Regions from separate parts of the Streptomyces sp. MMCC 100 genome, predicted to be linked through region 2. Evidence: riboswitches for the same ligand, from Rfam matches in the RefSeq annotation. Region 2 holds a riboswitch; the other holds the start of a gene.
The links. Region 2 has a riboswitch for cyclic di-AMP ahead of ABS735_RS32675 (C40 family peptidase). Riboswitches for the same ligand answer to the same signal wherever they lie in the genome.
Positions count from the first base shown of each region.

Region 1: another riboswitch for cyclic di-AMP. It lies ahead of ABS735_RS36305 (M23 family metallopeptidase); the one in region 2 lies ahead of ABS735_RS32675 (C40 family peptidase).

Region 1 is NZ_JBGORK020000001.1:7,822,218-7,829,693, reverse strand. Features, by position in the region: gene ABS735_RS36320 (dihydrofolate reductase family protein) at 494-1,624, shown strand; tRNA gene ABS735_RS36315 (tRNA-Met) at 1,693-1,766, shown strand; gene ABS735_RS36310 (PP2C family protein-serine/threonine phosphatase) at 1,939-3,165, shown strand; cyclic di-AMP (ydaO/yuaA leader) riboswitch at 3,390-3,547, shown strand; gene ABS735_RS36305 (M23 family metallopeptidase) at 3,558-4,601, shown strand; gene ABS735_RS36300 (aldo/keto reductase) at 4,739-5,683, shown strand; gene ABS735_RS36295 (PrsW family intramembrane metalloprotease) at 5,700-7,091, opposite strand; gene trmB (tRNA (guanosine(46)-N7)-methyltransferase TrmB) at 7,102-7,476, opposite strand, start outside.
Region 2 is NZ_JBGORK020000001.1:7,089,724-7,097,199, forward strand. Features, by position in the region: gene pcrA (DNA helicase PcrA) at 1-1,676, opposite strand, end outside; cyclic di-AMP (ydaO/yuaA leader) riboswitch at 1,931-2,115, shown strand; gene ABS735_RS32675 (C40 family peptidase) at 2,122-3,306, shown strand; gene ABS735_RS32680 (tellurite resistance/C4-dicarboxylate transporter family protein) at 3,333-4,346, shown strand; gene ABS735_RS32685 (hypothetical protein) at 4,324-4,677, opposite strand; gene ABS735_RS32690 (C40 family peptidase) at 4,995-6,050, shown strand; gene ABS735_RS32695 (LuxR C-terminal-related transcriptional regulator) at 6,069-6,815, opposite strand; gene ABS735_RS32700 (PspC domain-containing protein) at 6,812-7,476, opposite strand, start outside.

The DNA.
Region 1 (7,476 bases), 730 kb from region 2:
CGGGTTCCTGCACGTCCCGGTCGCCGAGCCAGGCCGGCGCGGCCACCGTCAGCGCGCTGACGCCGGTGTCCAGGGTCGGCTGGACGACGGGGCGGAGGTGGTGGTTCCGGCGCGTTGAGGCCGAAGCGGAGGCCGAGCATGCGGATCAGGAAGCAGACCGCCGCCGCTCCGAGCGCGGCCGGGAGCCCGTACAGCCCCGTCTCGGTGGTCGCGACGGTCACCGCAGCGCCCGCGAGGGCGGAAATTGTGCGGCCCGGCGGGCGGTGAGTCCTGCTACTCCGTCCCCGTCCGCGAGATGGTTCTCCGACGGGATGGGCCGGTCCGGCGTCATAGTACGTTGTTGCAAGTAGAGACCCCGGCGAGGTGGCTGGACCCCCGGGGGCACGGCCAACGCTTACAGCCCGCGGACCACGGTGAGCCGTAGCGGCAGCACCGGCGCCTAGTGTTGCCCCGCCGGAACCCGACGCTCGCTCGCCTTCCCGGAGTACACCGCATGTCCCTCCCCCACGTCCTCCTCTCCGCCGCCGTCTCCCTCGACGGCTACCTGGACGACACCGGCCCCGACCGGCTGCTGCTGTCCAGCCCCGCCGACTTCGACCGGGTCGACGAGATACGGGCGTCGGTCGACGCGATCCTGGTCGGGGCCGGGACGATCCGGGCCGACAATCCGCGGTTGCTGGTGAACTCCGCCGAGCGTCGGGCGGCCCGGGTCGCGGCGGGGGAGGCGGAGTACCCGCTCAAGGTCACCGTCAGCGGCAGCGGCGAGCTGGATCCGGCGGCGCGTTTCTGGCACACGGGTGGGGAGAAGGTGCTGCTGAGCACGGACGACGGTGCGCGGCGGGCCCGCGCGCTCGGGATCGGTGCCGATGTCGTGTCCCTGGGGCCGGTGCTCGACTGGCGTGCGGTGCTGGAGCATCTGCATGACCGGCGCGGGGTGCGGCGGCTCATGGTCGAAGGGGGCGGGACCGTCCACACCCAGTTGCTCCAGCAGGAGCTCGCCGACGAGCTGCAGCTCGTCCTCGCGCCGCTGCTCGTGGGGGACCCGGCCGCGCCCCGGCTGTTCGGGCCCGGTGCCTACCAGGGCGGGCGGCTGCGGCTGGTGGAGTCGCGGCGGATCGAGGACGTGGTGCTCCACCGGTACCGGCCCACCGCCCCCGGGACCGGCGACCGGGTCGCCGCCGCCGACCGGCACTGGCTGGCGCTCGCCTGTGAGCTGGCCGAACTGTGTCCGCCGTCGGACACCGCGTTCAGCGTGGGGGCCGTCGTGGTCGCCGCCGACGGGAGCGAGCTGGCGCGGGGGTATTCGCGGGAGGGGGGCGACGCCGTCGTGCATGCCGAGGAGGCGGCGCTCGCGAAGACCGACCCCTCCGACGCGCGGCTCGCGGGCGCCACCGTCTACAGCAGCCTGGAGCCCTGTGCCCGCCGTGCCTCCCGGCCCGCACCCTGCGCCCGGCTGATCCTCGACGCCGGGGTGCGTCGCGTCGTCACGGCCTGGCGGGAGCCGGACACCTTCGTGCCGGGGGCGGACGGGAGCGGGGTGCTCGCCGCCGGGGGCGCCGCCGTCGTCGTACTGGCCGGGTACGAGGAGCGGGCGAAGGCGCCGAACCGCCATCTGGAGGGGTAGGGAACCACCGGGGGAGATACCGATGTGCATTCCGCCCCCGGGATGACGTACAGTGGTGAACACAACGACGCGGGGTGGAGCAGCTCGGTAGCTCGCTGGGCTCATAACCCAGAGGTCGCAGGTTCAAATCCTGTCCCCGCTACTGAAGGCCGAGGGCCGGAATCCGAAAGGGTTCCGGCCCTCGGTGCGTCTCGTCACGAACCCCGTTTCATCCGGTCGGCCCCTCACCGCTCGCCGCCCGCCCCCGCACCCGGAAACCTGGAGTCCTGGACGGCAGGCGGCGCGCGGACGTACGGGGTGGCGGGAGACGAGTGGTGCGGCCAGGTGACGTGGACGACGAGGGAGCGGCCGCCAGGGCCGGTGGCCGGCTCCCCGGTGATCCCGTGCCCGACCCGGGCCTCGGAGACGAAGAGCCCCCCGCCGGGCCGCCGCCGCGTCGCCGGACCGCGTACCGGCGCGCCTTCGTGCACGCGCTCCCCGTGCTGCTGATCGTCGTCGCCATCCTGTACGACATCTTCACCCCGAGGTACTTCACCGCCGGCCCCCTCTACACGGCCGCGCCCCTGGTCGCCGCCCCGCTCTACTCACGGCGCGGCACGGCGCTCACCGGCGTCGCCGTGGTGGCCGCCGTCATCGGGCTGCAGATCGGCAAGGGCGTCCTCCACTACGTCGACTCCCTCACCGAGCTGATCACCATCGCCACGGTCGCCGTGCTCGCCGTCCTCGTGAACGGCCTCGTCCGCCGCAGCGACGAGCGCCTCGTCACCGTCCGCGAGATCGCCGAGGCCGCCCAGCGTGCCGTACTGCCCGAACCGGCCGAGCGCATCGCGGGCTTCGAGATCGCCGTCTGCTACGAGGCCGCGCAGGCCGACGCCTTCATCGGCGGCGACCTGTACGCGGTGCAGGACAGCGCCCGAGGCGTCCGGCTCATCGTCGGCGACGTGCGCGGCAAGGGCATGGGCGCGGTCGCCGCCGTCGCCGTCGTGATCGGCGCCTTCCGGGAGGCGGCCGAGCAGGAGGCGACGCTGGAGGCGGTGGCGCAGCGGCTGGAGCGGGCGCTGGCGCGCGAGGGCACCCGACGGGAGGGGCTGGACGCCTTCGAGGGCTTCACCACCGCCGTCCTCGCCGAACTCCCGCACGGCGACGGAACCGTACGCATCGTCAACCGAGGCCACCCACCGCCCCTGCTGCTCTACGCCGACGGCACCCTGGGCGCGCTGCCCGCCCGTGAGTCGGCGCTGCCGCTCGGCATGGGCGAGCTGGGCGTCTGGCCCGACCGGGCGGAGGAGGCCGCGTTCCCCGGTGGGGCCACACTGCTGCTCTACACCGACGGGCTGACCGAAGCCCGGGACACCAAGGGCGAGTTCTACGATCCGCAGGCGCGGCTGGCGGGCCGCGTCTTCCGGCATCCCGCGACGCTGCTCGACACCCTCGCCGAGGACGTGCGCCGGCATTCCGGGGGTGGCATGGCGGACGACATGGCGCTGCTCGCCGTACGGCGACCCCGGCGCGGAGACCATGATCATTGTCACGAGCCGTGACAGCGCGACCCCCCTCCGCATAACGACTGACACACCGTCAGGAGAAAGTGGCGCGAAGAGGAATACTGAGGGCGGGTCAAGTCGCCCGGTTTTCACCGGTCGTGAGGCGTACGTCCCGGCTGTTTTCGTTAATGATCAAGCGGAACGGCTTGGAATCCGAGCCCCGCGTCTATTAACGTTCGATAACGCAGCGCGGTCGTCCCAGCCGTCACAGAAGGCGGCTCCGTGCGCACGCGCCGAATCCCGCAAGGGAACCGGGGAACCACCACATTGGGGTGAATCGGGCGTATGGCGCCGTGGAAACACGGTCGGCACACACCCGTAGGAGACCTTCCTGCTCCGAACCCGTCAGCTAACCCGGTAGGCGGAAGGAAGGAAAGGAGCACGCCCACGTGGCGTCCAACCGGCCTGCCCCCGAGGCCCCGTTCGTGCCCACCGGGCACGGCACCGACACCTTCGGCTACGACGCCCACCGCGCCGAAGAGGGTCCCTGGGAGGAGTGGAACCCCACCGCGGAGTCCATCCGCCCCGTGCGCGGCCGGCACCGCGTCGCCAAGCAGCGCGGCGGACTCGCGCGCAGCTCCACCGTCCTCGGCGTCGGTGTCATAGCCGCCGTCGGCGCGGGCGGCATGGCCAGCGCGCAGACCGGCAAGCCGCCGGTGTCCATCTCCATGCCGGACCTGCCGAACGTGGGTTCGCTCATGCCCGGCGGCGACGCGGAGTCGGAGCCCGAGGGTTCCGCCGCCCCGCTCAGCGGCATCACCCAGGCCGTCGCCGCCGACACCGCGGAGGGCACCGGCACCACCGACGCCGGTGAGTCGCTGCGGGCCCGGATCATGGCGCAGGCCGAGCAGCAGCAGGCGCAGGTCGAGACCAAGGCCGCCGCCGAGGCCCAGGCCGCCGCGGAGAAGAAGGCCGCGGAAGCCGCCGCCAAGGCGGAGAAGGAGGCCCAGGAGAAGGCCGCCGCCGCCAAGAAGAAGGCGGAGGAGGAGGCCGCGAAGAAGGCCGAGGCCGAGCGGCTCGCGAAGCTGGCCAAGCAGTACACGCTGCCGACCTCCTCGTACACGATCTCCTCGACCTTCAACCAGGCCGGTTCGCTGTGGGCCTCCGGCCACCACACCGGCCTCGACTTCGCCGCCCCCACGGGCACCCTGCTCAAGGCGGTGCACAGCGGCACGATCACGTCGGCCGGCTGGGACGGGTCGTACGGCTACAAGACCGTGCTCACCCTCGACGACGGCACCGAGCTCTGGTACGCGCACCAGTCGTCCATCAACGTCAGCGTCGGTCAGAAGGTCACCACCGGTGACGTCATCGGCCGCGTCGGCGCCACCGGCAACGTCACCGGCGCCCATCTCCACCTCGAGGTCCACACGGCGGACGGCTCGGGCATCGACCCGATGGCCTGGCTGCAGAGCAAGGGGCTCACTCCCTGATCCGCCCGGCCCACTGATTCGCCCCGCTGAACCCCGGCGGTCCTGACGGCAACCCCCCGACGTCAGGGCTGCCGGTTTGCGGGGTTTTTGCGTGTTGGCCGGAATGGCCCGCTCCGGTGCGGTCGTTGACGCTCTACATGACTTCTCTGCGCAAGCTCGGCTCCTCCGACCTCGAGGTCTTCCCTCTCGCCCTCGGCGGCAACGTCTTCGGTTGGACCGCCGACCAGGACCAGTCCTTCGCCGTCCTGGACGCCTACACGGCGGCCGGCGGCAACTTCGTCGACACCGCCGACTCCTACTCCGCCTGGGTCGACGGCAACAGCGGCGGCGAGTCCGAGACCGTCCTCGGCCAGTGGCTCGCGGCCCGCGGCAACCGTGACGACGTCGTCCTCGCCACCAAGGTCAGCCAGCACCCCGAGTACCCGGGCCTGTCCGCCGCGAACATCAAGGCCGCGGCCGACGCCTCGCTGCGCCGCCTGGGCACCGACCGCATCGACCTCTACTACACCCACTTCGACAAGCCCGAGGTGCCGGTCGAGGAGATCATCGGGGCGCTCGACGAACTCGTGAAGGCGGGCAAGGTGCGGCACATCGCCGCCTCCAACATCTCCGCCGAGCGGCTCGCGGCGTCCCTGGAGTTCTCCGACCGCGAGGGCCTGGCCCGGTACGTCGCCCTCCAGCCGCACTACAACCTGGTCTCCCGCGACACCTACGAGGGCGAGCTGCGCGACCTCGCCGAGCAGGCCGGTCTCGCCGCCGTCCCGTACTACGCCCTCGCGGCCGGGTTCCTCACCGGCAAGTACCGGCCCGGAACGGCCGTTGACAGTCCGCGGGCGGGCGGTGCGGCGAAGCACCTGGAGACCGAGCGCGGGCGTCGGGTGCTCGCCGCCCTGGACGAGATCGCCGAGGCCCACGACGCTCCCGTCGCCACGGTCGCCCTCGCCTGGCTGGCCGGCCGGCCGACGGTGGCGGCGCCGATCGCCTCCGCGCGCACGGTGGAGCAGCTGCCGGCGCTGCTGGGCGTCGCCGAGCTGAACCTGACGGAGGACGAGGCCGAGAGGCTCACGCGGGCGTCCGCCTGACCGGGCGACGCGGACCTTACGGCCGGTAGGGGCCGGGCGGCGCGTACGGCGCGTACTGCGGGTATGGCGCGTAGGGGGCCTGCGGGGTGGGCGGCGCGTACGAACCGGGCGCCGGGTTCGGTCCGTACGGCCCGTACGGGGGGCGCGCCGTCGCTTGGACGTACGCGCCCTGCGCCCCGTACCCGTACGCCCACGGCGGTACCGGCCGTGGCACGGGCGCCGGCGGCGCCGTGGCCCGGGCCGCGTACTCCAGCGCCGGACGGGCCACGCCCCGCAGATGCCACAGGGCGTCCAGCAGCTGCCGTTCCCGCACGGTGAAGTCGGCGCCCGCCCTGCCCCGGCGCCCGCGCTGCCGCAGGAACGCCACCGAGGTCGCGCAGGCCTCGTACCGCGCCACCGCCCGCGCCCCTTCCTTCCCGGCGTGCCGGCGGGCGTACTGCCGGGCGACGCGGCGGGCCCGCATCGAGGCGAGCGCGTACGGCTCCGCGGGCGTCAGCCACCCGGCGACGACATACGCGGGCAGCTCGGCCCGTACGGTGCCCAGTTCGCGCTGCCGGGTCCAGATCACCAGCCAGGTCAGCAGGCCGAACGACGGCACCATGAACGCCGCGTACACGGCGAAGAAGCCGTACTCGCCGAACGCGGCCGAGCCGTTCCACAGGGCGTGCATGCCCATCGCGAGCAGCAGTCCGGCCAGGGGGAGCAGGGCCCGGCGCAGGCGGTGCCGGCCCGTGGAGAGCGCGGCGATGCCGAAGCCGATGCCGGTGAGCACGGTGAACAGCGGGTGCGCGAACGGCGACATCACGACGCGGACGAAGAAGGTCGCCGCGGTGACGGATGCGATGCCGCTGTCGCCGGTCAGCTGATCGGTGCCGAAGGCGGTGCCCAGGTAGAGGATGTTCTCGGTGAAGGCGAAGCCGGTGGCGGTGACCCCGGCGACGACCACGCCGTCGACGATGCCGGTGAAGTCCCGTCTGCGGAAGAGGAAGACCAGGAGGACGGCGGCGGCCTTGGCGGACTCCTCGACGACCGGGGCTATGACCGTCGCCCCCAGGGTGTCCGCGCTTGCCGGGTCGGCGGTCGCGGTCGCTATCCAGCGCGTCGCGAAGCTGTTGGCGACGATCGCTATCAGCGCCGCCGCGCAGGCACCCCAGGCGAAGCAGAAGAGCAGGTTCCGCCAGGGGCCGGGATCGACCCGGTCCAGCCAGCGGAACGCCGCTATGAGCAGCGGCACGGGCAGTACGGCGAGGCCGAGTCCCACGAGGAAGCCCTGTGTGCCGGTCTGTTCGCGGACCAGGGCCAGGATCACCAGGCCGGAGAGCGCGAGCAGGGTGATCAGCGCGCCGTAACGCACCCAGGTGCGCTGCCACCAGTGCGGAGGGGGCTGATACGGGGGACAGGTGGCCACGGCATGGACCCTAACCGGTGGGGGGCAGCTCCTTGTGCTGTACGCGACGGAAGAGCAGGTCGTTCACCACATGTCCCTTGTCCAGTCCCTGGCCCTCGAAACGGGTCAGCGGCCGGTGGCCGGGACGCGGCGCGAATCCGCCGCCGGGCACGGTGTTCTCGAAGTCGGGGTGCGCGGTGAGCACGTCGAGCATCTGCTCGGCGTACGGCTCCCAGTCGGTGGCGCAGTGCACGACGGCCCCCGGGGCGAGCCGGGTCGCGGCCAGGGTCAGGAACTCCGGCTGGATCAGCCGGCGCTTGTGGTGCCGCTTCTTCGGCCAGGGGTCGGGGAAGTAGACGCGCAGCCCGGCGAGGGAGTCGGGGGCGAGCATCTCGCGCAGTAGGAT
Region 2 (7,476 bases):
GCCGGTCCGGCGCCGGACTCGACGATGGTGCGGAGGTCCTCCATGAGCGTGTTGAACCGCTTGACGGCGTTCGCGGAGCGCGCGGCCATGCCGTACGCCTCGTCGACGCGCCTCAGTGCCTGCGGGAAGCTGATCTTCTCGCGCTGGGAGAGGGCGTCGATCATCGCCTCGGCGCGGTCGCCGATGCCGCGCTTGGGGACGTTGAGGATGCGGCGCAGCGGCACCGAGTCCTCCGGGTTGGCCAGCACCCGCAGGTAGGCCAGGACGTCCCGGACCTCCTTGCGCTCGTAGAAGCGGACGCCGCCGACGACCTTGTAGGGCAGGCCGGTGCGGATGAAGACCTCTTCGAAGACACGGGACTGGGCGTTGGTCCGGTAGAAGACCGCGACGTCGCCGGCCTTGGCCTCGCCCGCGTCGGTGAGGCGGTCTATCTCGTCGGCGACGAACTGCGCCTCGTCGTGCTCGGTGTCGGCGACGTACCCGGTGATCTGCGCGCCGCTGCCCTGGTTGGTCCACAGGTTCTTGGGGCGGCGGGACTCGTTGCGCTCGATGACCGCGTTGGCGGCGCTGAGGATGGTCTGCGTGGAGCGGTAGTTCTGCTCGAGCAGGATCGTCGTCGCGTCCGGGTAGTCCTCCTCGAACTGGAGGATGTTGCGGATGGTGGCGCCGCGGAAGGCGTAGATCGACTGGTCGGCGTCGCCCACCACGCACAGCTCGGCGGGCGGGACCTCGGCCTCCGGCGGCACGTCGACCGGGTGCTCGGAGGGGGTGCCGACCAGCTCGCGCACCAGGGCGTACTGCGCGTGGTTGGTGTCCTGGTACTCGTCGACCAGAACGTGCCGGAAGCGGCGGCGGTAGTGCTCGGCGACGTCGGGGAAGGCGCGGAGCAGGTTGACCGTCGTCATGATCAGGTCGTCGAAGTCGAGGGCATTGGCCTCGCGCAGCCGCGACTGGTACATGGCGTAGGCCTGGGCGAGGGTCTTCTCGAAGCCGTCCGCCGCCTGGGCGGCGAAGTCCTCCTCGTCGATCAGCTCGTTCTTCAGGTTGCTGATCTTCGCGCTGAACGACTTGGGCGGGAAGCGCTTGGGGTCCAGGTCCAGGTCGCGGCAGACCAGCGCCATGAGCCGCTTGGAGTCGGCGGCGTCGTAGATCGAGAACGACGAGGTGAAGCCGAGCTTCTTGGACTCGCGGCGCAGGATCCGGACGCACGCGCTGTGGAAGGTCATCACCCACATCGCGTTCGCGCGCGGGCCGACGAGCTGCTCGACGCGCTCCTTCATCTCGCCGGCGGCCTTGTTGGTGAAGGTGATCGCGAGGATCTGGCCGGGGTGGACGTTCCGCTCGGCCAGCAGGTGGGCGATGCGGTGGGTGAGCACACGGGTCTTGCCGGAGCCGGCACCGGCCACGATGAGCAGCGGGGAGCCGGAGTGGACGACGGCGGCCCTCTGGTTCTCGTTCAGCCCCTCCAGGAGTGCCGCGGCGTCCAGGACGGGGCGCGGGGCGCCGTCCCGGTAGTGGGTGTCCCGGTCCGGCGGCACGTCGAACTTCCCGCCGAACAGATCGTGCGGAACGGGCTCCGGTCCGTGATCGTCCTCGGGCGGCGGCGGGGGTTCCTCCTCGTGACCCCGGGGGGTCTGGAGGCTCGCCAGGAAGCTGTCGTCAAAGAGGCTGCTCATCGCTCTCCGAGTCTAGGGCGCCCCACCGACAACCCGGTGCCACCCCGGAAAATGACCACCCGTTCCCGGCGCGGGCACACCCCGCGACCAGCAGGAGCACGAAGAGTGACGTCCACGACCGGCCCAGGGGCACCCGCGCGGAAGGTCACGAAAATGTATCGGGCATATCACCCACCAACCTTCACAGCGGCCACACGAGTTGGCTACGGTGCGGGGCAGGCCGCTCGCCCCCCTCCGGCGAACCTCGCCGGGCCGCGCGGCCTCCGCCGAGTCCGGCCCTGCCCGCGCGGCACCCGGAGCCGGGGACCCAACCGAGACCTTTGGGGTGAATCGGCCGAACCGCCCTCCACGAGGGCCGGCTCCGCCGTAGGGCAACCCTTCCGCGCCACACCGCCCGAACCCGACAGCTAACCCGGTAGGCGGAGCACTGGAAGGAGTCGCCTCCTTGGCGTCGCACCGCAAGTCGCGCCCCACCGGTACCCGCGTCGCGGGCATACGGACCCCGGTCCTCGCCACCGCGGCCCTCACCTCCGTCGCCCTGCTGTCCCAGACGGCCGATGCGACGCCGTCGGACGACCGGCCGACCCTCGAAGAGGTCGAGAAGAAGGTCGACGACCTCTACCGCCAGGCCGGGTCGGCGACCGAGAAGTACAACGCGGCCAAGGAGAAGACCACCAAGCAGCGCAAGAAGGTCGACACCCTCCTCGACGACGTCGCCCAGCGCACCCAGAAGCTCAACGACGCGCGCGAGGAGCTGGGTTCCTTCGCCTCCGCCCAGTACCGCACGGGCGCCTCGGTCCCGGAGACCGCGACCCTGCTGCTCGCGGACTCGCCGCAGGACTACTTCGACCAGAACCAGCTGATGAACCGGCTCACCGGCCGGCAGAAGAGCGCCGTCGACGACTACGTCACCCAGCAGTCCGAGACGATGAAGAAGCGCCGGGAGGCCACCGAGAGCCTCGAAACGCTCACCGAGTCGCAGAACGACCTGAAGACGGCCAAGTCGACCGTCCAGAAGAAGCTCGCCACCGCGCGGGAGCTGCTTTCGGAGCTGACCGCCGAGGAGAAGGCCCGGCTGGCGGCGATCGAGAAGAAGAAGCAGGAGGAGGCCGCCCGCAAGGCCGCCGAGCTGGCGAAGAAGCAGCAGGCGGAGCAGGAGGCGGAGCGCAAGCGGCAGGAGGAGGCCGCCCAGCAGCAGGAGAGCGACACCGGTTCGGGTTCCTCCGGCGGCACCGGTTCGTCAGGTTCCTCCACGCCGGGCACCTCGAACGGCACCAAGGCCGAGAGCGCGCTCGCCTTCGCCCGCGCCCAGATCGGCAAGCCGTACGTCTGGGGCGCCACGGGCCCCGGCTCCTACGACTGCTCGGGCCTCACCCAGGCCGCCTGGAAGGCCGCGGGCGTGACGCTGCCGCGCACCACCTACGACCAGGTCAACGCCGGCACGACCGTCTCCGTGTCCCAGGCACAACCCGGTGACCTGGTCTTCTTCTACGACGACATCAGCCATGTCGGCCTGTACATCGGCGACGGCATGATGATCCACGCCCCGAAGCCGGGCGCGTACGTCCGCGAGGAGTCGATCTTCTACGACGGCGAGTCGTCCATCTACAGCGTGGTGCGCCCGGCCTGATCGGTGCGGTCTTTAGCATCGGGCGCATGTCATCGGCCACCCATCCCTCCGCGCTGCGTGCCTGGTGGGCGCAGCGTCCACCGGCGGCCGGGGCCGCGGTGATGGCGACCGGCATCGTGTCGGTCGCCCTGCATCTGACGGGCCGCGAGGTTCTGTCCCGGATCGCCCTGGCCCTGGCCTGCGCCGCCTGGCTGCTGCTGGCGGCGAACTTCGTCCACCTGCTGCTGGCCGACCGGGCGCAGTGGGTGAAGCGGGCCGGGACTCCGGGCGCGCTCACCGCCGTCGCCGCGACGACCGTGCTCGGCACCCGCTTCTCGCTGCTCGGCTGGTCGCTCCTGGCGGCGGTACTGCTGGTGCTGGCGGCGCTGCTGTGGCCGTGGCTGCTGCTCCTGGTGGTGCGGCACTGGGGGCGGAGGATGCCCGGGGCGGTGTTCCTGGGCTGCGTGGCCACGGAGGGGCTCGCCGTGCTCGCCGCGACGCTGGCCGCGGCCACCTCGACGCCGTGGCTGGCGCACGCGGCGCTGGTGCCGTTCTGGCTGGGGATCGTGCTCTATCTGATCGCGCTGTTCCGCTTCGATCTGCGGCAGGTGGCCCGGGGCGCCGGGGACCAGTGGGTGGCGGGCGGCGCGCTCGCCATCTCTGCCCTCGCCGGTGCCAAGCTGCTCGCGGCGGCCGGGACCGGCATGTACCTGTGGAACGCCGACGACCACGCCGTCCTGCACGACCTGACCGTCTTCCTGCTCGCCCTCGACCTCGCCTGGTACGCCGTGCTCCTGGCCGCCGAGATCGCCTGGCCCCGCCTCCGCTACGACGTACGCCGCTGGTCGACGGTCTTCCCGCTCGGCATGACGGCGGCGGCGACGCTGTCCGTCTCCGCCGTCCTCGACGTCCCGTGGCTGGACGCGCCCGGCCGGGCGCTGCAGTGGATCGCGGTGGCCGGATGGCTGGCGGTCGCGGCGGGGGCGGTCGTCCAGGCCCGGGCCGGGCTGCGGTCCGCGCGGGCGGACGCCGGGGCGGTCAGGTCCACAGCACCGCGATGAAGATGTTGGCGAGGGTCAGCGCGCCCACCAGGCCGAACAGCGGCTTGTCCACCTTCTCGTCGTCGCGCTTCACGTAGACCAGAGCGAGGATCACGATCAGCACGGCGAGCTTCACGCCGATCTTGACATTGTCGACGGAGTAGTCCTGGGCCTGGTTGAGGCCGACCAGGACGGCGCCGGTGACCAGCATCGTCAGCGCGCCGTGCAGCATCGCGGGGGTGAACCGGGCCGCGCCCCGGCCCATCGCCTTCATCTGGGTCAGGAAGCCGCCGAGGAGCGCGGCGATACCGATGATGTGCAGGCCGACGAAGATGTGGATGAGTACGTCCATGAGGCCGGAGCCTAATGAGGAGCCGGACGCGTCCGGACACCGGCCCGCTCCGTCCCACCACGGGGCCCCATAACAGCTCACGTCCCCCACCCGCCTCCCGTCCGGCGTATCGGTCATCACCCTGCGTGAAGACGACGGGCCCCGAAAGGGACGGCGGTCACATACGGTCGCCACCCGATCCGCTACCGCCACTTCCGCGCATCCCGTCACCGGACCGTTACCGACGCGCCTAGCGTCCTGGCCCAGGCAGCCGGAGCGGACCGGAGCCGACCCGGCGCGGGCCGGAGTCGAGTCGTACGGAAGGACGTGGATCGCAGGTGGGAACGCACCGCAGGCCGCGACAGCGCGCGACGGGCGGCGGCAGAGTCCGTACGGCGGCCACGATCACCCTCGCGGGCGCGGCCACCGCGACGGGCCTGGGCGGGACCGGCCACGCCGATCCGCAGCCGACGGCGGCGCAGGTCAGGGCCAAGGTGGACAAGCTCTACCAGGAGGCCGAGGTGGCCACGGAGAAGTACAACGGCGCGAAGGAGAAGGCGGACGCCGCCGAACAGCGCCTGGAGGATCTGCGCGACGAGGCCGCCCGCAAGGAGGACCGGCTGAACTCGGCGCGGGAGGCACTGGGTTCGGTCGCGGCGGCGCAGTACCGCAGCGGCGGTCTGGACCCGGCGCTGCAACTGGCGCTCTCCTCCGACCCGGACCGGTATCTCGACGGCGCCGCGTTCGCCGAGCGCGCGGGCAGCCGGCAGAAGGCCACGGTGGGCCGCGTGCGCAAGGAACTCCGCGACATCGAGCAACTGCGCGGCGCCGCCCGCATCGAGGTGACCTCGCTGAAGTCGCGCCGGGCCGAGCTGAAACGTCACCGCGAGGCCGTCACCGGCAAGCTGGCCGAGGCCCGCCGCCTGCTGTCCCAACTGACCGCCGAGGAACGCGCCCGCGCCGGCGAGGGAACGGGCGACCGCGCCTCCCGCGCCTCTACCTCCGGCTCCAGGGACGGCCTGTCCGCCTCGTCCCAGGCCCCCAACTCCCGCGCCGCGGCGGCCGTCGCCTACGCCTACCAGAAGCTCGGCAGCCCCTACGTATGGGGCGCGACCGGCCCGAACGCCTTCGACTGCTCGGGCCTCACCCAGGCCGCCTACCGCGCCGCCGGTGTCTCCCTCCCCCGCACGACCTACGCCCAGATCGACGCGGGCCGCCGCGTCTCCCGCTCCGAGCTCCTCCCAGGCGACCTGGTCTTCTTCTACTCGGGCATCAGCCACGTCGGCATCTACGTCGGCAACGGCCAGATGATCCACGCCCCGAACCCGTCGGCCCCGGTCCGCGTCGCCCCGGTCGACGAGATGCCGTTCGCGGGGGCTACGCGGGTGGTGTGACCCTCTCCCGCGAAACCGTCACACCAGCCGCCGGGCCGTCGCCCAGCGGGTCAGCTCGTGGCGGTTGGACAGCTGGAGCTTGCGCAGGACCGCGGAGACGTGGGACTCGACCGTCTTCACCGAGATGTACAGCTGCTTGGCGATCTCCTTGTACGCGTAGCCACGGGCGATCAGGCGCAGTACCTCGCGCTCGCGCTGGGTGAGCCGGTCCAGGTCCTCGTCGACCGGCGGGGCGTCGGTGGAGGCGAACGCGTCCAGGACGAAGCCGGCCAGGCGCGGGGAGAAGACGGCGTCGCCCTCCTGGACGCGGAAGACTGAGTTGACCAGGTCCGTGCCGGTGATGGTCTTGGTCACGTAACCCCGGGCACCGCCGCGGATCACACCGATCACGTCCTCCGCCGCGTCCGACACGGACAGCGCGAGGAAGCGGACGGGCCGCTCGGCGTCGCTCATCAGGGGCGCGCAGCGGCGCAGCACCTCGACCCCGCCGCCGCCGGGGAGGTGGACGTCGAGGAGCACGACCTCGGGGCGGGTCGCGGTGATGACCGTGACGGCCTGGTCGACGTCGGCGGCCTCGCCCACGACCTCGACCCCGGTCTCGGCGGTCTGGCCGATCTCGGCCTGGACGCCGGTGCGGAACATGCGGTGGTCGTCGACGAGCACTACGCGTACGTGGCGCTCCCCCGCGCCGCCATTGGCCGGCTGCGCGGGCTCGGCCGCCTCGCCCGGTCCCGCCGTTCCGTTCGCCTCGGTCGGGTCGCTCATGACGTCTTCTCCGCCCTCTCCATTTCCAGTTCGACCTCCGTGCCGCCGTCCGGCACCGCGCGCAGCCGCGCCGTGCCGCCGTTGCGCTCCATGCGGCCGATGATCGATTCTCTGACGCCCATGCGGTCGGCGGGTATCGAGTCGAGGTCGAAGCCGGGGCCGCGGTCCCGGACGGACACGAAGACCGTCCTGCCCTCGACTTCGGCGAAGACCTGTACGGCGCCGCCCTCGCCACCGTACTTGGCCGCGTTCACCATCGCCTCGCGCGCGGCCTGCATCTGTGCGCTGGTCCTCTCGTCGAGCGGGCAGTCGCCGACGACGACCACCTCGATGGGGACGCCGTGCTTGTCCTCGACCTCCGCGGCGTTGCGCTTGACGGCCTCGGCGAGGGTGGTGGGCTCGTCGTCCTCGTCCTTGCCGTTGCCCTCGGGTTTGTAGAGCCAGGCGCGCAGGTCGCGCTCCTGGGCCCGCGCCAGGCGGCGCACCTCGCCCGCGTTCTCCGCGTTGCGCTGGATCAGGGTCAGGGTGTGCAGCACCGAGTCGTGGACGTGGGCGGCGACCTCGGCGCGCTCCTGCGCGCGGATGCGCATCAGCCGCTCCTCGGAGAGGTCCTGCGTCATCCGCACCAGGTAGGGGCCGGCGAGGAGCGTTATGCCGACGA